DNA from 3 places in the Arthrobacter pasteuri genome. Region 3 is predicted to be linked to each of the others. Evidence: riboswitches for the same ligand, from Rfam matches in the RefSeq annotation. Region 3 holds a riboswitch; each other region holds the start of a gene.

Region 1 (7,643 bases), on a different contig from region 3:
GACCTCCTCGCGGGACTTGCCGTCCATCGTCTCGACGGCCTCGCGGACCGCGTCCTGCAGAGCCCGGTCCGAGTCCAGCAGGATCTTGTCGCGTGCTTCCTGGTTCCAGCCAATGGTGCTCAGTTCCATGAACAGCTCCCCTTCATCTTCCGTCGGCGAGTCCGGGCGTCTACCTCAGACCTGCCTGCCGCCGATTGCTAAGCAGGCTTAGCTCCAAGACTAGGTGCCCGTCCGGGGAAACCCAACCGATAACTGCTACCCCGCGTAGAAGGCCGAGCGGAGTTGCGCGTCGAGCTGGTGGATCTGGGTCAGGAACGCGTCGTGGCCCACCGGGGAGGAGATCGTGTGGACGGGCACCTCCCCGGGCAGCCCCCGGGCCAGCCGCTCCGACTGCTCCGGGAAGTAGAGCCGGTCCGAGTCCACGGCGGCGATGAAGAAGTCCGCCGTGGCCTCCCCCAGTGCCGCGTCGAGGCTGCCGCGGTCCCGCGCGGCGTCGTGACTCATCAGCGCCTCGGTCAGGATGACGTAGCTGTTCGCGTCGAAGCGGCCCACGAGCTTGTCCGCCTGGTGGTCCAGGTAGCTCTCCACCTGGTAGCGGCCCCGCTCGGCGGGCAGGACGGCGCCGAAGGGCTGTTCGGCGTCCTGCTCCGCGCGGCCGAAGCGTGCTTCCAGTTCCTGCTCGGAGCGGTAGGTGATGTGGGCGATGCGCCGGGCAATACCGAGGCCCGCATCCGGATGCGGGCCGTCGTAGTAGTCACCGCCGCGGTAGGCGGGGTCGAGCCGGATTGCCTGCAGCTGCGCCTGGGCGAACGCTATCTGTTCGGCCGAACTGGCGGCAGTGCAGGCGATGACGGCGCACCGCTCCACCCGCTGCGGGTACATGAGTGCCCACTCGAGCGCTCGTGCCCCTCCCATCGATCCTCCGAGGACCGAGTGCCACTGCGCGATGCCGAGCCGGTCGGCGAGCAGGGCCTCGGCCCGGACGGAGTCGCGGATGGTGACGAAGGGGAAGCGCGATCCCCAGGGGGTGCCGTCGGGAGCGAGGCTGGCCGGCCCCGTCGAGCCGTAGCACCCTCCCAGCATGTTGACGGACACCACGAAGTACCGGTCGGTGTCCACCGGGCGGCCGGGTCCGACGAGCGAATCCCACCAGCCCTCCTCCTCCGATGCGCCGCGTGCCACGTGCGAGCTGCCGGTCAGGGCATGCTGCACGAGCACCGCGTTCGAGGCATCCCGGTTCAGCCGGCCCCAGGTCTCGAAGGCGAGCTGCACGTCCGGCAGCTCACCTCCGGTCTCGAGTGCCAGCGGTCCGATCGGGGCGATGCGCAGGAGCCCGTCCCCCGAGGGGCGCGCGTCGTCGATCCCGGGGTGCAGCGGAGCAGGAGGGTGGGTGGTCACGAAGGGCTAGGCTCCTTTGGCGGCGCGGAACCCCGCGTCGAGGTCGGCGAGGATGTCGGTGATGTTCTCGAGGCCTACTGACAGGCGGACGAGGCCCGGACGCACGCCCGCGGTGAGCTGCGCTTCCGCCCCGAGCTGGCTGTGCGTCGTGGACGCCGGATGGATGACGAGCGAGCGGACGTCGCCGACGTTCGCGACGTGCGAGTGGAGTTCCAGTCCGTCGACGAAGCGCTTGCCGGCCTGCAGTCCCCCGACGATGTCGAAGCTGACGATCGCGCCCGTACCGTTGTTCCGCCCGTACTTCCTGCCGCGCTCGTACCAGGGGCTCGAGGCGAGGCCGGCGTAGGAGACGCGTTCGACGTCGTCGTGCCCCTCGAGCCACTCGGCGACCGCCTGCGCGTTCTGCACGTGGCGCTCCACCCGCAGGCTGAGGGTCTCCAGTCCCTGCGCGATGAGGAAGGCGTTGAACGGCGAGACGGACGAGCCGAGGTCGCGCAGGAGCTGGACGCGGGCCTTCAGGATGTACGCGAGGTTCGCGCCGAGTGCGCTGCCGACGCCGAGGTCCCGCGCGTAGACGAGTCCGTGGTAGCTCTCGTCCGGCGTGTTGAAGCCGGGGAACCGCTCGGGGTACCGGGCGAAGTCGAAGTTCCCCGAATCGACGATGACCCCGGCGATGGCATTGCCATGGCCCCCGAGGTACTTCGTCGCGGAGTGCACCACGATGTCCGCGCCCCATTCGATGGGCCGGATCAGGTACGGCGTGGACAGCGTGTTGTCCACGATCAGCGGAAGCCCGTTCTCGTGGGCGACGGCGCTGATGCCCTCGATGTCGAGGACGTCCTGCCGGGGGTTGGACACGACCTCGCCGAAGAAGAGCTTGGTGTTCGGCCGGACGGCGTTCCGCCACTGCTCGAGGTCGTCCGGGTCCTCCACGAAGGTGGTCTCGATGCCGAACTTCTTCAGCGTGTGCTTGAAGAGGTTGTACGTGCCGCCGTAGAGGCTGGGGCTGGCGACGATGTGGTCCCCCGCCTCCGCGATGTTCAGCACCGCGAAGGTCTCGGCGGCCTGGCCCGAGGCGAGCAGCAGGGCGCCGGCTCCGCCCTCGAGGCTCGCGATCCTCGTCTCCACCGCTTCCTGCGTGGGATTCCCGATACGCGTGTAGATGGGCGCGAGTTCCGTCAGCGCGAACCGGTTGGCGGCACTCTCGGCGCTCGGGAAGACGAACGACGACGTCTGGTAGATGGGCAGCGCGCGCGCTCCCGTGGCTGCGTCCGGTACCTGGCCGGCGTGGATCTGGCGTGTCTCGAAAGACCAATCGTTGGACATGGTGCTCCCTTTCGGAAGGGGCTCCGCCTGGTCCGGTGCCCCGGCCGGTGCGTGCCGCTCCAGGAGACCGGCTCCCGCAGGAGCCCGCGCTTGAACGGCGCCGGAATAGCGCCGAACCTGGTCTTCACCCGGGGCACCCCACCGCGGTTGGAGGGTTGCCGGCCAGCAAGCCGGGGCTTCGTGCTGGCACTCATGACCTCTCCTCATGAAAGCCCATCCGAGCAGATCCGGCAAGCCGTATGACCGTTCGTGAAGCAGCGTGAGGACGGGGCTGCGGAGACGCCATCGGAGGACCAGCAGGAGTAAGGCGATCCTAAGTCGAGACGTGCATCACTTAGTGCCAAGATAACCGCATGCGATTGGATCATGTCTCATATGCCTGCGAACCCAATGGACTTGCTGCGACTGCCGACCGGATCGCGGCCAACCTCGGGATGGACCCCGTGAAGGGTGGCGTGCACCCGCGCTTCGGCACCCGGAACATGATCTTCCCCCTGGTGAACGGCCAGTACCTGGAGGTCGTGGAGGTCCTCGACCACCCGGCGTCGACCAAGGCCCCCTTCGGTCAGGCGGTGCGCGCACGCTCCGAGGCCGGCGGAGGCTGGATGGGCTGGTGCGTCGCCGTGGACGACCTCACACCGTTCGAGGAGCGCCTCGGCCGCAGCGCGGTTCCCGGCAACCGCAAGTTCCCCGACGGCCAGGAACTGACGTGGCAGCAGATCGGCATCAAGGGACTCATCGCGGACCCCCAGGTCCCCTACCTGCTCCGCTGGGACGAGGGCAGCGAGGCCCTGCACCCCTCCCAGGCGCGACCGGCGTCGGTCAAACTGTCCTGCCTCACCATCGCAGGATCGTCCGAACGCGTGACCGAGTGGCTCGGCACCGACGTCGAGGAGACGCTTGACGGCGTCAAGGTCCAGTGGATCGCCCCGAACGGCACTCCGGGCATCATGTCCGTGACCTTCGAGACCGCCGACGGCCGCATCGAGATCTGACCCCCGATATCACCCAGTACGAACAGGAAAGGGCCGGACAGTCGTCCGGCCCTTTCCTGTTGCCGCAGCCGCGCGGGACGCGGGCCCGTCAGGCGTGGGTGTAGGTCAGGCAGTCGGCGGCGTCGGCTCCGGGGCCCACCTTGACGGCCGGGGCGCCGCACAGCAGGTCGTGGTTGAAGGTGCACTCCGAGCGCTGGCACGCGCCCACGTGGGCGAGCATCTTCGGCAGGCCGCCGCTGATGGACGTGTCGATGAAGGTGGCGCAGGACGCGTGTTCCTCGCTCCCGGACACTGTGATCGCGACGGCGGTGCAGCCCTCGTGATTGAACGAACAGTTATGGACACTGCACTCAGAGACACTGGTGACGACGCTCATGATTCCTCCTGGCTGGTCCGGTGGAGCCCCGGGGCGGAGCCGCCGTTGTGCTGGTGGACATCACGGTAACACCGCGGTCAGCCGATAATTTAGTCACGGTTTCCGTGCGCAAATCAGCGTAGATGAGCCTTCCCTGAGCAGTTCACCGGCCGATTCGCCGGCGGATTCACCCGCCGATCCCGATGGCGGGTCCGAGGAGCGCGAAGCCCACGAAGCCCGCCGTGTCGATGAGCGCGTGCGCGATGACGAGCGGCAGGACGCGGCGCGTGCGCGTGTAGAACCAGGCGAACAGCAGGCCCATCAGCACGTTGCCGACGAAAGGGCCGAACCCCTGATAGAGGTGGTAGCTGCCCCGCACCACGGCACTCGTGAGGACGATGGCGGAAGTGGACCAGCCGAGCTCGCGCAGGCGGAGGAAGAGGTAGCCCACCACGAGGACCTCCTCCAGCACCCCGTGGCGGACGGCCGACAGGACGAGGACCGGGACGGTCCACCAGTAGGAGTCCAGGGCGGCGGGGACGAGGGCCGTGGTGATGCCCAGCGCCCGCCCGCCGGCATACACCCCGAGGGTTCCGACGCCGATGACGGCAGCCAGCCCGATCCCGAGACCGATGGTGCGCAGGGGCCTGTCGAACGTGAGCCCGAGGCGACGCAACGCCGGAACGCCGTGCCCGCTGAGCAGGAACAGGACGAGGGCCACGGGCACCAGTGCGAAGAAGATGCCCAGCACCTGGTAGGTCAGGTCGAAATACGGCCGGTCGTTCAGCACCGGGTTCAGGGTGGTGGTCTGCGCCGCCAGGGGTCCGCGCGTCAGCTTCTCGGCCAGGCTCACGATGGAGTACACGGCCGACTGCCCGAGGGAGAGGCCGAACACGATCAGCAGCTCCGCGGTGATGCGCCGCCGGGGCGGAGTGGCATCCGTCCGGGTTTCGACGGGTGACGCGGCGGACGAGGACTCGGCAGGCATGGCGCTATCCTCCCAGCGGTTGCCGGGGATTCCCAGTCCGGCGGCCCGGCAGGGGCCCTACCGCACCTGCTTGCCGGCGCGCCAGACGGCATGCACGAGGGGCATGCCCGGACGGTACGCGAGGTGCGTGGCCGACGGCGCGTCGAGGAGCTGCAGGTCCGCCCGGTGCCCGACGGCGAGCGACCCGACCGCCCGCCGGCCGTCGGTGTCCTCGCCCGTGTGCCGCCGCAGGGCGAGGGCTCCCCCGACGGTTGCGGCCCGTACCGCCTCGGAGACGGTGAGCCCCATCTGCAGGACGGCGGTCGCGACGCAGAACCCCATGGACGTCGTGTAGGAGGTGCCGGGATTGCAGTTGCTGGCGATCGCCAGCTGCACTCCGGCGTCGAGCAGCCTCCGCGCGGGCGGGAACGGCTGGCGCGTGGAGAGGTCGCAGGCGGGCAGGCAGGTGACGACGGTGCCCGGCGTGCCCTGCGCCCGGGAGCCTGCGCCGGATCCCGCCCAGGACCCGGCGAGGGCGTCGACGTCGTCGTCGGACAGGTGGTTCGCATGGTCCACGCTGGCGGCGCCGAACTCCACGGCGAGCGCGACCCCGTCGCCCGGTCCGAGCTGGTTGCCGTGGACGCGCAGGCCGAGCCCCGCCTCCGCGCACGCCGACAGGACGCGGCGGGACTGCTCGGCGGTGAAGGCGCCGGTCTCGCAGAAGACGTCGGCCCAGCGCACGTAGGGGCGGACGGCGTCGAGCATCGGGCCGCACACCAGGTCCGTGTACATGTCCGGATCCCACCCGGCCGGGACGAGGTGCGCACCGAGGAAGGTCACCTCGTCGACCGCGCCGGCGGCGATGCGCGCACTCCGTGCCTCCTCCCCGACGTCGAGCCCGTACCCCGTCTTCGTCTCCAGGTAGGTGGTTCCCCCTGCGGCGGCCTCCGCGACGCGGCCCAGGAGCAGGCGCGTGAGGTCGTAGTCGCCGGCCGCACGGGTCGCGTCGACCGTGACGGCGATGCCCCCCGCGGCGTACGACTCCCCCGCCATCCGTGCCTCGAACTCCGCCGTCCGGTCGCCGGCGAACACGAGGTGGGTGTGGCTGTCGACCCAGCCCGGCAGTCCGGCCCGCCCGCCGGCGTCGTGCGCCTCGTCCGCTGCGGGTGCCTGCGCGGCCGGACCGATCCAGCTGATGCGCTCGCCCTCGAGGACCACGGCCGCGTTCCGCAGGACCGCGGCCTCGCCGTCCTGCGTCATCAGTTCGCCGATGTTGGTGATCAGCTGTGACATTCGTGGTGCTCCTGGGGCGAGAGGGAGTCCGCGGCCTCGTCGAGGCGCGCGATGGCCGCCACCAGGAGGTCGGCCGGCCTGCCGAGGGTTGCATGCACGCCGTCGCGGGCCAGCAGGACTCCCCCGACGACGACGGCGGTGACGTCCTGCGCGGTCGCCGTGTAGGCGAGCTGTTCCTCCGCGGATCCCGCGGTCCGCGCGCTGTGCGGGTCGACGGCCATGAAGTCCGCCGCGCAGCCCGGGCGGAAGCCGGCACCGGGACGTCCCTGCGCCGTCGCCCCGCCGACCGAGGCGATGCCGTGGAGCGCTGCCGGGTCGAAGTGCCCGCGGCGCCCGGTGCGCAGGCGTTCGCCGTGCTCGAGCGCACGCATCTCGAGCCACGGGTCGACGACGGCGTGCTGGTCGGTGCCGAGGGCCAGGACCGCGCCGGCCCCGCGGAACCCGCCGGCCGGGCCGATGCCGTCCGCGAGGTCCGCTTCCGTGGTGGGACAGAGGACGACGACGGCCCCGGCGTTCCCGAGGATCGCCACGTCGGTGTCGCTGACGTGCGTAGCGTGTACGGCGGACAGACGCTCGCTCACGAGCCCGTACCGGTCGAGCAGCCCGGCCGGTGTGGTGCCGGTGGCGCGGAGGCAGTCGTCGTTCTCGGCGGGCTGCTCGGAGAGGTGGATGTGCAGCGGCATCCCGGACGGCAGGTGCTGCGCGATGACGGCCAGCTGGTCCTCGGGTACGGCCCGCACCGAGTGGATGGCGGCGCCGACGGACACCTGGTGCGCGGGGTACAGCGCGGAGATCGCGGCGCGGAGGGACGCGAGGCGGTCGAGCCACCGGGCGGCCGTGCCGTCGGAGAAGCGGAGCTGCCCGTCCTCGAGGGGCGTGCCGAAGCCGCCGGCGAGGTAGCAGGTGTCGAGCAGCGTCAGGCGGATGCCCGCCCGGACGGCTGCACGCGCCAGGGCCAGTTCCATGGCGTGGGGCCCGTCACCCGGCCCCTGGTCTTCGTCAACGGCACCGTAGGGGGTGCCGTCGGGCTGGTGGTGGACGTAGTGGAATTCGGCGACGCTGGTCCAGCCGGCTGTAACCATCTCCGCGTAGGCGGCGGTGGCGAGTTCCTCGTAGAGCGCGGGCGTCAGGGCTCCGGCCGCGCGGTACATGGTCTCCCGCCAGGTCCAGAACGTCCCCCCGCGGTCGTGGGTCCGGCCCCGCAGCGCACGGTGGAACGCATGCGAGTGGGCATTGGCGGCGGCGGGGAAGGCGATGCCGGAGAGGACGACGTCGCCGTCCTGCGCGGCGGCACCCGGCGCGACGTCGA
Region 2 (7,643 bases), on a different contig from region 3:
CCGGCTTCCCGGGAACCGGGTCCGCGGCCAAGGGCGACGGCGGACGGACGCGCCTGCGAGGGGGGCGCCGCGCCGGCGTGGTCCTGCTCGGGCTCATCGTCCCGGCGCTCATCCTGCTCGCATGGCATCTCAGCACCGCCTCGGGGTACTTCCGGGCGTCGCAGCTGCCCTCCCCGGCATCGGTCCTCGCGGCCGCCGTCGACCTGGTGCAGCGCGGACAGCTCGCCAACCACATCCTGATCTCCACCCAGCGCGTGCTGCTCGGGTTCCTCATCGGCTCCCTGCTCGGGGTGCTGGCCGGCGCCCTGCTGGGACTCTCCCGCATCGCCGACATCCTCCTGACGCCCACCGTCGGAGCCCTCCGCGCGGTTCCGTCCCTCGCCTGGGTCCCGCTGCTGGTGCTCTGGATCGGCATCAACGAGGACTCCAAGGTCACGCTGATCACCATCGGCGCGTTCTTCCCCGTCTTCACCACGCTCTACCTCGGGCTGCGCCACGTGGACCGCAACCTCGTCGAGGCTGCGCGTGCCTTCGGGCTGAACGGCGTCCGCCTGCTGACCACCGTGCAGCTTCCCGCCGTCGTCCCCGCCCTGTTCTCGGGCCTGAGGCTCGCCCTCGCGCAGTCCTGGCTGTTCCTCGTGGCGGCGGAGCTCATCGCCTCCTCGATGGGCCTCGGCTTCCTGCTGACGGATTCCCAGCAGAACGGCCGCGTCGACCGGATCATCCTAGCGATCATCCTGCTGGCCGTCATCGGCAAGACCACCGACGCCCTGCTGGGAATCGCGGAGCGCTGGGCGGTGCGGCGGTGGGCATAGGCACGACCACGACGGAAAGGGACGCTGCAGTGGAAGCTGACCGACTCGCCTTCTGGGCGGAGCAGGCAGGCCGGCTCGAGTGGGACGCCCCGTGGCACACCCTCCACACCTTCGACCGGGCAGTCCCGCAGGAGGACGGATCGCTCAGCGTCCCCGTCATCGAGTGGTTCGCCGGGGGCACTCTCAACGTCGCGGCGAACTGCGTCGACCGGCACGTCCGGGCCGGTCGCGGCGACCGGGTCGCGCTCCACTTCGAGGGCGAACCCGGGGACCGCCGCACGGTCACCTACGCGCAGCTGCAGGACGAGGTGTCGCGCGCGGCCAACGCCCTGCTCGCCCTCGGCATCGGCAAGGGCGACCGCGTGGTCATCTACCTCCCCGTCCTCGTCGAGACGGTCGTGATCACCCTCGCCTGCGCGCGCATCGGAGCCGTGCACTCCCTCGTGTTCGGCGGCTTCTCCGCAGAGGCCCTCCGTTTCCGGGTGGAGGACACCGGGGCCAAGCTGCTCGTCACCACGGACGGGCAATTCCGCCGCGGCGCCGCCGTCCCGGTGAAGGCCAATGCCGACGCCGCGGTGGCGGGTACGAACAGCATCGAGTACGTCCTCGTGGTGCGCCGTACCGGCTCCGACGTCAGCTGGACCGAGGGGCGCGACGTGTGGTGGCACGACGTCGTCGACACCGCTCCCGCGCACCACGAGCCGGAAGCTTTCGACGCCGAGACGCCGCTGTTCATCATGTACACCTCCGGTACGACCGGGAAGCCGAAGGGGCTGGTGCACACCTCGGGGGGCTACCTCACCCAGGCGTCGTGGAGCTTCGAGCACCTCTTCAGCAATCCCGATCCGTCGCTGCGGGACCGGGACGTCCACTGGTGCACCGCCGACCTCGCGTGGGTCACGGCGCACACGTACGAGCTGTACGGGCCGCTGTCCAACGGCGCCACGCAGGTCATCTTCGAGGGCACCCCGAACACACCGCATCCCGGCCGCCACTTCGAGATCATCGAACGCTACGGCGTCACCAGCTACTACACGGCGCCCACCCTGGTCCGGTCACTGATGGGCTGGTTCCCCGACGGCGTCCCGTCCTCCTACGACCTCTCCAGCATCCGCGTCCTGGGGACGGTCGGTGAGGCGGTGAACCCCGAGGCGTGGCGCTGGTTCCGGAGGAACCTCGGCCGCGACGAGGTTCCCGTCGTCGACACGTGGTGGCAGTCCGAGACCGGGGCCACGGTCCTCTCACCCAGCCCCACGGACACCGACTTCAAGCCCGGCTGCGCCGCGCGCCCCCTCCCGGGGGTCAGCACCCGGATCGTCGACGAGGAAGGCCGGCAGGTGCGTCCCGGGGTACAGGGCCTGATCGTCGTGGACCGCCACGGCCCGGCCATGGCGCGCACCGTCTGGGGCAACCCGCAGCGCTACCTCGACTCCTACTGGCGGAAATTCGCCGCGCAGGGCTGGTTCCTCGCCGGCGACGGCGCGCGGTACGACGACGACGGCGACACCTGGATCCTGGGGCGCGTGGACGACGTCATCAACGTCTCCGGCCACCGCCTCTCCACGATCGAGATCGAGTCGGCGCTCGTGGCGCACCCGCTCGTGACCGAAGCCGGAGCCTGTCCGGTCCCCGACCCGCTGACGGGCCACGCCATCGCGGCCTTCGTGGTGCTGGCGCCGGGCGCGGATCCGGACACGGACGTGTCGGCCACGCTGCGCGCGCATGTCGCGGAGGCCATCGGACCGATCGCGCGGCCCTCGGCCGTCGTCGTCGTGCCGGACGTGCCCAAGACGAGGTCGGGGAAGATCATGCGTCGCCTGCTGACGCAGCTGTACGAGGGCACCCCGCTCGGGGACACCACCTCGCTGCAGAACGAGGGCTGCATTCCCGGCATCCAGGACGTCCTGGCCGGCAGGCGCTGACCCGCGTCGAAGACCGGCCCGCGTTAAAAGAGGAAGCGGCAGGCGCCCCGTCCAAGCACCTGCCGCTTCCCGCGTATGGTCCGTTCCGGTACTAGCCCGCTACCCGAACGAAGGATGCCCCCGGGAGGTCCGAGAGGGGGTGCTGCATGGTGAGGTTCGAGCCGTTCATGCCGCTGCTGATGACCTGGCCACCGCCGACATAGATGGCCACGTGCCCGGCCGTGATGACGATGTCGCCGGGGGCCGGGGTCGCCACGGTGGAGCCGAACTGGAAGAACTGCGACGGGCCGAGGTCGCCCACGGAGATGCCGGCGGCACGCAGCGCCTTCTCGACCAGCACGGTGCAGTCCTGGATCGCGCCCGCTGAGAGCTGCGCCTGGGCCGACGCCACAAGGGTGCCGGCGACGCCGCTGGAGGAAGCGATCGGGGTGATGTCCGCCGAGGCGAGGTACACGCTCGATGCGGGGGCAGCGGCGACCGAGGCCGGCGCAACGGCTGCGGCCTGCTGGACCGGCGCTGCCGGGGCGATAGCGGGTGCCTGCTGGGTGACCGCTGCCGCAGCGTTGGCCACGGGAACGGACACGACGGGAACAGACACGGTCTGCGCCGGGGCCTGCGCTCCGCCTCCGGTCGGGATGGCGATGCTGTCGCCCGGGAAGATCACCGATGTGAGCAAGAGGCCGTTGGCTGCGAGGACCGCAGTCAGGTCCACCCCGTAGGCGGCCGAGATCGCGCCGAGGGTGTCGCCGCCGACGACGGTGTGGATGGCGCCCGATACGGCAGGTGAAGCGGCGGGTGCCGGAGCCGGTGCAGGGGTCGGTACGACCGACGCAGCGGCAGCAGCGGGAACCGAGGCCGTGCGCTGGTCGGAGTATTCACCGGCGTGGGCGGTGCCCACCGCGCCGAGCGCGAGGCCCGAGGTGACGGCGACGATGGCGATCGGACGGCCGACGGCGGTGGCGTGGGCCTTCGCTGCGCGGGACAGGCCCGTCAGCGCGATGTTGCCGTCGATGTCGGCACGGTGGCGCGCCGGGGAAGTCTTTCGTGACATGGATGTATACCTCTCCCATGCCTGCGGGGTGAGCTGTCGGGTTCGGATGGGAGTCACCCGGCCGTGGGCATCAACGGTTGGTGATGCGATACGACTTAACCCCGAGGACGCTGACAGGTGGTCCTGCGCGCCCGGTGGAACTGTGGTTCCCCCGTCCCCGCCTCGGTGATGTGCGTATCCCGTTCGGCGGCAGGGCTCGGCAATCCATCCGGGAGGGCCTCCTATGAACGGAGGCACGCGACGACGATACCCAGCGCTCCCCGCGTTTGTCACATTTGCATAACGGCCCGTACCCTATGCGCGGCATGACGGCCCGTGCCCTACGCGCGGAGGGACCGCCAGCGACGGAAGGCGAGGACCGTACCGCCCGCACTGAGAGCCAGCAGCACCCACTGCTGCACATAGAACCAGGCGGAGGCCGCCGACCCGGCACTGCCCGCGACCAGCAGGATGCTGCTCCCCAGGGTGACGGTCAGCACGACACCGACGCAGAAGAGCGTGTTCCAGAGCTTGCGTTCCTGCGTGCGTCCCGCGGACTTCCAGCTATCCATTCCTCCACCCTAGGCAGGAGAGCTCACACCCGGTGATGCATCCCTGCCACTGGGCGACATATTGTTTGGATCTGCGGCGCCCCGGTGTCACACTCGACGTGACCATCCCGAGCGGCTGAGAGATCTGGCTCACTGACGCCGCAGCAACCCTGGCCCCGCACCATCGCGGCGACATTAGGGTGCTACTGCCAGACCGATGGAGGAAACCATGAGCATCGCCGACCTTTCCACGCCCCTCAAGTTCGCCTACTGGGTCCCCAACGTCAGCGGTGGCCTGGTGGTCTCGACCATCGAGCAGCGCACCAGCTGGGACTTCGACTACAACAAGAAGCTCGCTCGCATCGCCGAGGACGCCGGCTTCGAGTACGCCCTCTCCCAGACCCGCTACGCCGCGTCCTACGGCGCGGACAAGCAGCACGAGGCGACGTCGTTCTCCCTCGCCCTGCTGGCGGCCACCGAGAAGCTGAAGGTGATCGCCGCCGTCCACCCGGGCATGTGGCACCCCGGTGTGCTCGCGAAGTACATCATCACCGCCGACCACATCTCGAACGGCCGCGCCGCCGTCAACATCGTCTCCGGCTGGCTGAAGGACGAGTTCACCAACTTCGGCCTCGAATGGCTCGAGCACGACGAGCGCTACGTCCGCACCGAGGAGTTCATCCGTGTGCTGCGCGGGCTCTGGACGGAGGAGGGCTACAGCCAGGCGGGCAAGTACTACAACATCAACGACTTCACCCTGAGTCCGGCTCCCGTGGACGTTCCGGGGCGCCCCCACCCCGAGGTCTTCTTCGGCGGGAACTCGACGGCGGCCCAGGCCACCGCGGGCCGCGTGGCCGACTGGTACTTCTCCAACGGCAAGGACCTCGAGGGATTCAAGGACAACATCGCCGGCGTCCAGGCGTCCGCCGAGCAGGCCGGGCGGCGTCCGCGGTACGGCCTCAACGGGTTCGTCATCGCACGCGACTCCGAGAAGGAGGCGCGCGACACCCTGCGCGAGATCGTCGAGAAGGCGCACCGCCCCGCGGTGGAGGGCTTCCGCGACGCCGTGCAGGAAGCCGGCCCCTCGACGAAGGACGGCAAGGGCATGTGGGCCGACTCCACCTTCGAGGACCTCGTGCAGTACAACGACGGCTTCAAGACTCAACTCATCGGAACGCCCGAGCAGATCGCCGAGCGCATCGTGGAGTACAAGAAAATCGGCGTGAACCTCTTCCTCACCTGCTACCTGCACTTCCAGGAGGAAGTGGCCGCCTTCGGCACCGACATCCTGCCGATCGTGCGGGAACTCGAGGCGGATGCGGCCCGCAGCGCGGGAGTGGACTTCGACCCCGACGGTACGCTCGCCGTCCCCAGCAAGGCAGGTGTCTGATGGCAGAACGTTCCTTCGGTTTCCGCACGCGGGCGCTCCACGCCGGCGGCACCCCGGACGCCACCCACGGCGCCCGGGCCGTCCCGATCTACCAGACGACGTCGTTCGTCTTCAAGGACACGAACGACGCCGCCAACCTCTTCGCCCTGCAGAAGTACGGCAACATCTACTCGCGCATCGGCAACCCCACCGTCGCGGCGTTCGAGGAGCGCATCGCGTCCCTCGAGGGCGGCATCGGCGCGGTGGCGACGGCGTCGGGCATGAGTGCGGAGTTCATCACCTTCGCGGCGCTCTGCCAGGCAGGCGACCACATCGTCGCCGCCTCGCAGCTGTACGGCGGGACGGTCACCCAGCTGGACGTCACGCTGCGCCGTTTCGGCATCGAGACCACCTTCGTCCCGGGAACGGATCCGGCGGACTACGCGGCGGCGATCCGCGAGAACACCAAGGCCGTCTACGCGGAGGTCATCGCGAACCCCTCGGGCGAGATCGCGGACCTCGCGGGCCTGGCCAAGGTGGCGCATGACGCCGGCGTGCCGTTCATCGTCGACTCCACCCTCAGCACGCCCTACCTGGTACGACCCATCGAGCACGGCGCGGACATCGTGATCCACTCCGCCACCAAGTTCATCGGCGGGCACGGCACCACCCTCGGCGGCGTGATCGTGGAGAGCGGCCGTTTCGACTGGGGCAACGGCAAGTTCCCCATGATGACCGAGCCCGTCCCCTCCTACGGGAACATCCAGTGGTGGGGGAACTTCGGCGAGTACGGGTTCCTGACCAAGCTGCGCACCGAACAGCTCCGCGATATCGGGCCCTCGCTGTCGCCGATGTCGGCCTTCCAGCTCCTGCAGGGCGTGGAGACCCTCGCCCAGCGCCTCGACGAGCACCTCGAGAACGCGCAGGCCGTGGCCGAGTGGCTGCAGGCCGACCCCCGTGTCGAGTACGTCAACTACGCGGGGCTTCCCACGCACGCCCACCACGAGCGCGCCAAGACGTACCTGCCGCAGGGCCCCGGATCCGTGTTCAGCTTCGGCATCAAGGGCGGGCGCAAGGCGGGCCAGAAGTTCATCGAGTCGCTGCAGCTCGCCTCGCACCTCGCGAACGTAGGCGATTCCCGCACCCTCGTGATCCACCCGGGCTCGACGACGCACCAGCAGCTCTCCGCGGAGCAGCTCGTCGCCGCGGGCGTCCCCGAGGACCTCGTCCGCATCTCGGTGGGACTGGAGGATCTCGACGACATCCTGTGGGACCTCGACCAGGCGCTCGACATCGCGGTGAACGCTTCCGACGACGAATTCGACACGCTCCCGCAGGAGGCGGCCGGAGGAAACGAGGGCGACCCTTCGACGACACGGGCAGTAGGAGTGGGAGCATGAGCAACACCGCACCGGAACGCACCTGGGAAGGGCCGTCGGCCCCCGAACGGCTGAACCTGCTGAGGAACGCGCGGTCCGTGGCGATCGTCGGAGCATCGGACAAGCCCTCACGGGCCTCCTACTTCGTCGCGACCTACCTCCAGTCGTCCTCGCCCTACCGCCTGTACTTCGTGAACCCTGTGGCGAAGGAGATCCTCGGGCAGCCGGCCTACGGGTCCCTCAAGGACCTCCCCGAGGTACCCGACGTCGTCGACGTGTTCCGCAAGCACGACGACCTGCCGTCCGTCCTGCAGGAGACGCTCGACGTCGGCGCGAAGACCCTGTGGCTGCAGCTGGGCTCGTGGCACGAGGACGTCGCACGCGACGCCGAGGCGGCCGGCCTGAACGTCGTGATGGACCGCTGCATCAAGATCGAGCACGCGCGCTTCCACGGCGGCCTGAACCTGGCAGGTTTCAACACCGGCATCATCTCGTCGAAGCGGCAGATCACCTCGTAGGACGTACCGGCCCGCCGGAGCAGGAACAAGACCACACACAGACGGAAGAAGCCGGAACG
Region 3 (7,643 bases):
CGGCAGGAAGGTCGACGTCCTGCCACAGCGTCCATTCGTGTTCGTGACGGGCGTTCGCTGCCTCGAAGGAGTACGAACCGGCGTTGATGCCCAGTACAAGGTCCACGATGTGGCGGAACTCGATGTCCGTGGTGTGCGGGCCGTGCCAGGAACCCCAGCAGACGTGGAACCGGACCTGTTCCTCGGGTAGTCCCCGCAGCGCATAGTTCAGCGCCTCGACCCGGATCCGGGTGAACTTCTGGTAGTCCTCGATGGTGGGTTCGGGGTTGATCTGGTCCCAGTTCTCCGCGATGGACGGATCGTCGATCTGCACGATCAGGCCTGCTTCGACGATGGCCTTGTACTCCTCGCGCAGGACATCGGCCCAGGCGTAGATGAACTCCTCCTCGCTGGCGTAATAGTCGTTGCCGATCCTGCTCGCGGACCCGGGTGAGAGGGCCGTGATGAATCCTGTCGGGATGCCCGCGGCGCCCAACCCCGCTTTGAGGTTCGTGATGTCGCTGGCCAGTGCAGCGTGCCCGGTGTAGGAGATCGGCCCGGTCGCGGACGGAAAGGCTGTGGCGTTCTTGCCGATCTGGATGCCGCTCTCGGGATCCTGGTAGGCCGCCGCGAAGCGGGTCCAGTCACGCCGGTCGGCGAACGAGGTCAGCCTGATGGCGCCGGGCTCGCTACGGACAGGCTCGGCGAGGATCGGATTGAAGTCCGTCAGTTCCAGGCCGGCGGTGCGCTGGAAGCTGTAGGTCCACCAGGCTCCGTAATCGACCGGGTTGGACATCGCCTTGCCGTACTCGCCATCGCCCGGGATCGTGATCCCGAACTCCTTCTGGCGTTGGACGAGGTCCACCACGGCAGTCGTGAGCAGTCCTTCGAATTCCGGTGTCCGTTCCAGGGTGAAGCCGTCCTCGGCGAAGGTGCGGGCGGCGTTGGCGGCGATCAGTTCCGGTGTGCGGGGCAGCGAGCCGGCGTGGCTGGTGGAGATGCGATCGAGTGTCATGATGTTTTCCTTTCCATCGGTCCTGCCATTAGCACCTTTCCGGACAGGAAATCCGGGGGAAGCTGCAGCGTCATGGAGGCAGGTCTCTCAGCTGCTCTGGATGGTGTGGCTTAGGGCTCTAAATCCACCGGTGACGCAGGCACGTCCCCTCCACAGCCAGAAGGCTGAGCACCAATCGGAGGGGCTGGCCCCATCATGGACGACGATGAGCGCGCCGGAAAAACCAGGGGCGTAATATTCCGGAGCAATTCGGTGCGGAGTCTCGACTCCTGCGGCCGGCGAAATTCCCTGCTACCAGGCGTGGAACCGTCGATAGGCGTGCGAGCGCACGAGGGCACAAAGGCGCGGGGTGTTTACTTCGATCACGATTGCGTGGTTATACTTCCAACAGCTTCATGAATTGTGACCGTCAAGCTCCGACTTGGTCACATACCAACCCCGCGCTCGGTGGGTGGTTCGGATGACGAAGCGGTCCGCATTCACCCCCCGGGGTACCTGGTGCGGGCAAGAGCTCCCGAAAGGACGCGGCCCCGTGCCGCCCGCCGATGACTGCTACCTCCCTTGCTGCCTCCCACGCCCAGGTTCCCCTGTCGGTCGTGAGCATTCACGACTACGAGGCACTCATGGCTCCACGTGAAGCGTTCGTGGACTTCCTCCTCGGACCGCATGTGGCACCGAATCGCACGGAGGACGCCGGTCTGCCCCCACTGGCAGTCTGAGGAATGCCACGCACAAGCGGCCTCCTTCTGGATACCGACGTCGTCGTGGAGTTGCGGAGCCCACGCCCTTCCACGGCTGTCGTCGATTTCCTCCAGCGGAGGAGACACTTCCGTATATTCGTCTCCGCCCTGACGATCGGGGAACTGCATCTGGTGAGCCGGGAGAACCAGCAATATCGGACCGTCGGCGCCTGGGTGCAGGAGTTCGTGAACTCCTACAGCTCGAACATTCTTTCCGTCGACGCTGATATCGCCGCTGTCTGGGGCCCGATGCTGAGTGACGCCGAGGTGTCCGCAGTCGATTCCCTCATTGCTGCGACTGCAATTCATAAAAGCCTTTCCATTGTGTCGGGAAATGTCGAGGTCTACCGGGATTTCCCGGTGTCGGCCATCAATCCCTGGATTCCGGAAGCGCATGCGGTTGGGGCGCCCCCGACCCCGCCATCCCACACGGGACCGGCGACCCGGTCCCTGTAGACCCGCTCGATCCCAAGCCCTGACCACTTCTGCCGAAGGAGCATCTTCGATGAGTACCGGTGACGCCGGCTGTACGGCCACTTCCCAGATCCACGCAGGTTATGAGCCGCAGGCCCCCTACCGGCCCGTGGCAGTCCCCATCTATCAGACCGCGGCGTATGAATTCCCGGACTACGCATCGGCCCGGCGCATGTTCGCGCTGAAGGAGCCGGGCTTCACCTACACGCGGACCGGCAACCCGACGGTGGCAGTGCTGGAGCAGCGGATCGCTGCGCTCGACGGCGGCGTGGCCGCACTGGCGACGGCGACCGGGCAGGCCGCGGTCGCCGTCGCCCTGGTGTCGCTGGTCCGCGGAGGTCAGCACATCGTGGCGTCGTCGAAGCTGTACGGGGGGACGGTGGACCTGCTCACGGACACCTTCGACGATTTCGGGATCGAGGTCAGCTTCGCCGACCCCGCGCACCCCGGTGCCTGGCAGGCCGCTGTGCGCCCGACGACGCGGGCCTTCCTGACCGAATCCATCGGCAATCCGCTCGCCACGCTGCAGGACCTGCCGGCGCTTGCCGCGGTCGCCCATGCCGCCGGGGTGCCGCTGGTGGTGGACAACACCCTGGCGACCCCGGCCCTGTTCCGGCCCCTCGACCACGGGGCTGACATCGTGGTGTATTCGGCCACGAAGTTCCTCGGCGGGCACGGGAGCACCCTTGCAGGTGCCGTGGTCGACGGCGGGCGCTTCGACTTCTCCGCCTACCCGGACCGGTGGCCGCAGCTCACCCGGCCCAAGCGCCGCTACGGCGGGGAGGTCCTGTGGGAACGCCACGGCCACGGCGCGTACCTGGCCCTCGCACGCAGCAAGTACCTGCACGACCTGGGCCCCTCGCTCGCACCGGGAAGTGCCGCGCAGATCCTGCAGGGGCTGGAGACCCTGGACATCCGGGTGGCCCGGCACGCCCGGAACACCCGCGAGGTCATCCGGTTCCTGGCCGGCCACCCGGCCGTCGCCGCGGTACACCACCCCTCCGTCGCGGGCCACCCGCAGGCCGGAATCGCGGCCAGGGACTTCCCGCACGGGGCCGGCAGCGTGTTCTCCTTCGACCTGGCCGCAGAGCCAGGGCAGGTGGGGGCCTTCATCGACCGGCTCCGGCTGTTCAAGCTGGTGGCCAACGTGGGGGACACCCGGTCCCTGGTCGCGCACCCCGCTGCGATGACGCACTGCCGGCTCACCCCGGAACAGCGCGCCACCGCCGGGATCGCGGAAACCACCATCCGGCTCTCCGTGGGTCTGGAAACCGCGGCGGACCTCGTCGCGGACCTGGACCTGGCGCTGGCCCCGCTGGTGGGAGCCGAGGACCGGGCACTGGCCCCGCTGGTGGGCGCCGCGGACATCGCGGCTACTCCGGCGGCAGGGGCCCCTGCCGCCCCCGCAGGAAGAGGAGCCTGACATGGCGCAGTACACAGGGTTCAACACGACAGCCGTCCATGCCGGGCAGGACCCTGATCCGTTGACCGGTGCGGTGATCCCGCCGATCTACCAGACCTCCACCTTCGTGCAGGACGGGATCAACGTGCTGCGCGCCGGGCACGAATACAGTCGGGGCTCCAACCCGACCCGCAACGGTTTCGAGGCCCAGCTGGCCGCGCTCGAGCACGGGACGGCGGCCTTCGCCTTCGCCTCCGGGCTGGCGGCCGAGGACGCGCTGCTGCGGGCACTGCTGCGCCCCGGCGATCACATCGTCCTCGGCGGGGACGGCTACGGCGGGACCAACCGGCTCATCAACGGGCTGCTGGGCCCGTGGGGTGTGGCGAACACGGCCGTGGACATCACCGACCTGGCGGCGGTGGCCGCAGCGGTCCGGCCGGGCTCCACCGCGATGCTCTGGGTGGAGACGCCGTCGAACCCGCTGCTGGGCATCGCGGATCTGGCCGGGTGGGCGGCGCTGGCGCACGATGCCGGGGCCCTGCTCGTGGTGGACAACACGTTCGCCTCGCCCTACCTGCAGCGGCCGCTGGACCTCGGCGCGGACGTGGTGGTGCACTCGACCACCAAGTACATCGGCGGGCATTCGGACGTGCTCGGCGGTGCCGTGGTCGTGGCCGACCGTACCTTCCGCGGCACCGCGCTGGCCGAGACCATCGGCTATCAGCAGTTCGCCGGCGGCGCAGTCGCCGGGCCGCAGGACTGCTACCTGGCCGCCCGCGGCCTGAAGACCCTCGGCCTGCGCATGGAGCGGCACACCTCCAATGCCCAGGCTCTCGCCGAATGGCTCCGTGACCAGCCCGGCGTCGCGGAGGTGCTCTACCCCGGACTGCCCGAGCACCCGGGCCATGCCCTGGCAGCGCGCCAGATGTCAGGTTTCGGCGGGATCGTCTCGCTGCGCTTCAGTGCCGGAGAAGCCGCCGCACGGGCGTTCGCCGAATCGACCCGGCTCTTCGCGCTCTCCGTGAGCCTGGGCGGGGTGGAATCGCTGGTCTGCTACTGCTCGGAGATGACCCACGCCTCGGTACGCGGGACCCCGCTGGCCGTGCCCACCGACCTGGTCCGGCTGTCCGTCGGCGTCGAGGACCTGGCAGACCTGCAGGAGGACCTGGCCACCGCGCTGGAGAAGACACATCGGGCGTCCAGGAGAGGCGTGGCTCTCAGCGCCTGACCCCGGTGCAGCAGAACACCGCTGTCCCGGGCCTGCTCACTACCCAGTACGACGGTCGATGACCCCGTGTTTCCTCATACGACAGCTCGCTTCCCCGGCTCTTGGGTGCGGGCGCAAACGGTGCTTGATTGAATTCATACGCCACGAAAGGACCCATCATGTCGGACATCTCGGATATCTCGGACCTCAGCCCCCGGCGCCTCCGGCAGGTGTTGGGACACTTCGCCACCGGGCTCACTGTGATCACGGCGGCGACGCCCACGGGTCCGGCCGGGTTCACCTGCCAGTCCTTCGCCTCCCTCTCGCTCGACCCGGCGTTGGTCACCTTCAGTCCGGCCCGGTCCTCCACCACCTGGCCCCTGCTCCGTGCAGCGGGACGCTTCACCGTGAACATCCTGTCGGCGGAGCACCAGCACCTGGCCGGCCAGTTCGCACGCTCGGGTACGGACAAGTTCGCCGGCGTCGACTACACCGCGTCTCCGCTGGGCAACCCGGTCCTGGAGGACGCACTCGCCTGGGTGGACTGCGAGCTGCACCAGGAGTACGACGGCGGTGACCACACCATCGTGGTGGGGAGCGTCCGGTCCCTGAGCGCGCGGCTCGACGCCGAACCCCTGCTGTTCTTTCGGGGCGCCTACGCCGGAGTGCAGTCCCCGGCAGCAGTGCTGGAGACGACCGCATGAGCAGACCGCGCACGGCTCGCTGAGGCCCTGAACCCCGATTCCGGGCTCCCCGCTGTCATTCCGCAGAGAGGGAAGCATCGACGTCGGGCAGGCCACTCCCGAACTTCCCGCGCCCGGCCTCCTGTCCGTAGAAGCCAGGAGTCTTTCTTGGTAGAGTTCGGGAACTACTTTGAATCGTTTCAAGCCAGCTGTCCCGATGGCGGGCACAGCAGTGAGGCGATCCACCCTCAGCGCACTGCTGCAGTCGAAAGGACCATCGCGTGATCAAGCGCCAACTCCCCGTCCCGGCGGAAATGCTCGAGCTGATGCAGTTCAAGAAGTTCGAGCTCAACGGCAAGAAGCGGCGGCTGGACTCCGCGCTCACCATCGCGGACCTGCGCACGATCGCCAAGCGCCGGACCCCGAAGGCGGCCTTCGACTACACCGACGGCGGCGCCGAGGGCGAGCTGTCCCTGGCCCGGGCCCGCCAGGCGTTCGAGGACATCGAGTTCCACCCCTCGATCCTCCGTCCCGCCGAGCACGTCGACACCTCGGTGGAGATCCTCGGCGGACCCAGCGCCCTGCCGTTCGGCATCGCGCCGACCGGGTTCACCCGGCTCATGCAGACCGAGGGCGAGACCGCCGGCGCCGGCGCGGCGGCCGCCGCCGGCATCCCCTTCACCCTCTCGACCCTCGGCACCACCTCGATCGAGGGAGTGAAGGCCGCGAACCCGAACGGCCGCAACTGGTTCCAGCTGTACGTGATGCGCCAGCGGGAGATCTCCTACGACCTCGTCAAGCGTGCCGGTGAAGCCGGGTTCGACACGCTCATGTTCACCGTCGACACCCCCGTCGCCGGCGCCCGGCTCCGCGACAAGCGCAACGGATTCTCGATCCCGCCGCAGCTGTCCATCGGCACGGTCCTCAATGCGATCCCGCGGCCGTGGTGGTGGGTCGACTTCCTGACCACCCCGAAACTGGAATTCGCGTCCCTGACCGACACCGGCGGCACGGTGGGTGATCTGCTGAACGCGGCGATGGATCCGACGATCAGCTACGACGATCTGGCCATCATCCGGGACCTGTGGCCCGGCAAGATCCTCATCAAGGGGGTCCAGAACGTCGAGGACTCCGTGCGCCTCGTGGAGATGGGGGTGGACGGGATCATCCTGTCCAACCATGGCGGCCGCCAGCTCGACCGCGCGCCCATCCCGTTCCACCTGCTGCCGCAGGTCGTCCGCGAGGTCGGCCGGGACGCCACGATCATGGTGGACACGGGCATCATGAACGGAGCGGACATCGTCGCGTCCATGGCCCTCGGCGCGAAATTCACCCTCATCGGCCGCGCCTACCTCTACGGACTCATGGCCGGCGGACGCGAAGGCGTCGACAAGACCATCGCGATCCTCCGGGACGAGATCGAACGCACCATGCGCCTGCTCGGTGTCTCGCACCTCGGCGAACTCGAGCCCCGACACGTCACGCAGCTCACCCGCCTCGTACCCGTCAGCGCGGCACCCAGTGAGGTCGCAAGGCTCGGCTGACAGCAGTGACCGGGGAGCTCGAGGGCCGGCGACCTCCCGTCAAGCCCTTCGACACCAGGGGATCCTGCCTGCCGCGACGGGCGGGCAGGATCCGGGGCCAGGGACGTCCGCGTCAGCCGCCTGCCGCTTCCCGCAGCGCGGCCCCGGAGTGCAACCGGGAGATCGCGAGCTGTGCGTAGAGCGCTGCGCCGTCGGTGAGGACGCTGTCGTCGAAGACGGCATAGGGCGAGTGGTTGAACGGCGCCGTCACCGGTTCGACGCCGGGAGGCACCGCCGAGAGGAAGACGAAGCTGCCCGGCACCGCGTCGAGGATCCGGGAGAAGTCCTCCGACCCGCTCATCGGCTGCGGCATGGTGACGTACCGTTCGGCGCCCAGCAGGTCGGCGACCTGGGCCTCGGCATGGGCCGTCTCGTCGAAGTCGGTGATGGTCACGGGGTATTCGTGGAGGTACTCGATCTCGGCCTCCAGCCCGTGGGCGGCTGCGATGTGTCGCACCAGCCGAGGGGCGGCCTCGGTCATCCTCTCCCGGTTCGCCGTCGAGAAGGTCCGGATGGTCGCCTCGATCCTCGCGGTCTCCGGGATGATGTTGCGCTGGGTG

What was found. A riboswitch is a leader RNA that binds a small molecule or an ion and turns the genes downstream of it on or off. The one in region 3 is predicted to bind S-adenosylmethionine.
Region 1: it holds a riboswitch for S-adenosylmethionine, as region 3 does, so the genes downstream of both, ACX80H_RS14955 (bifunctional o-acetylhomoserine/o-acetylserine sulfhydrylase) here and ACX80H_RS07170 (PIN domain-containing protein) in region 3, are expected to answer to the same signal.
Region 2: it holds a riboswitch for S-adenosylmethionine, as region 3 does, so the genes downstream of both, sfnG (dimethylsulfone monooxygenase SfnG) here and ACX80H_RS07170 (PIN domain-containing protein) in region 3, are expected to answer to the same signal.

The regions. Positions count from the first base shown of each region.
Region 1 covers NZ_JBTNDO010000004.1:81,486-89,128, forward strand. The annotation lists gene ACX80H_RS14945 (hypothetical protein) at 1-129, opposite strand, end outside; gene metX (homoserine O-acetyltransferase MetX) at 256-1,398, opposite strand; gene ACX80H_RS14955 (bifunctional o-acetylhomoserine/o-acetylserine sulfhydrylase) at 1,405-2,724, opposite strand; SAM riboswitch class IV at 2,806-2,922, opposite strand; gene ACX80H_RS14960 (VOC family protein) at 3,078-3,719, shown strand; gene ACX80H_RS14965 (DUF1540 domain-containing protein) at 3,808-4,095, opposite strand; gene ACX80H_RS14970 (CPBP family intramembrane glutamic endopeptidase) at 4,262-5,062, opposite strand; gene hutI (imidazolonepropionase) at 5,120-6,334, opposite strand; gene ACX80H_RS14980 (formimidoylglutamate deiminase) at 6,322-7,643, opposite strand, start outside.
Region 2 covers NZ_JBTNDO010000003.1:143,532-151,174, forward strand. The annotation lists gene ACX80H_RS13870 (ABC transporter permease) at 1-815, shown strand, start outside; gene acs (acetate--CoA ligase) at 845-2,737, shown strand; gene ACX80H_RS13880 (LysM peptidoglycan-binding domain-containing protein) at 2,829-3,788, opposite strand; cyclic di-AMP (ydaO/yuaA leader) riboswitch at 3,792-3,973, opposite strand; gene ACX80H_RS13885 (hypothetical protein) at 4,109-4,339, opposite strand; SAM riboswitch class I at 4,439-4,542, shown strand; gene sfnG (dimethylsulfone monooxygenase SfnG) at 4,548-5,708, shown strand; gene ACX80H_RS13895 (O-acetylhomoserine aminocarboxypropyltransferase/cysteine synthase family protein) at 5,708-7,087, shown strand; gene ACX80H_RS13900 (CoA-binding protein) at 7,084-7,584, shown strand.
Region 3 covers NZ_JBTNDO010000001.1:1,521,712-1,529,354, reverse strand. The annotation lists gene ACX80H_RS07175 (cobalamin-independent methionine synthase II family protein) at 1-994, opposite strand, end outside; SAM riboswitch class I at 1,005-1,101, opposite strand; SAM riboswitch class IV at 1,386-1,511, shown strand; gene ACX80H_RS07170 (PIN domain-containing protein) at 1,717-2,190, shown strand; gene ACX80H_RS07165 (O-acetylhomoserine aminocarboxypropyltransferase/cysteine synthase family protein) at 2,240-3,631, shown strand; gene ACX80H_RS07160 (cystathionine gamma-synthase) at 3,633-4,838, shown strand; gene ACX80H_RS07155 (flavin reductase family protein) at 5,006-5,521, shown strand; gene ACX80H_RS07150 (alpha-hydroxy acid oxidase) at 5,782-7,044, shown strand; gene ACX80H_RS07145 (M20 metallopeptidase family protein) at 7,157-7,643, opposite strand, start outside.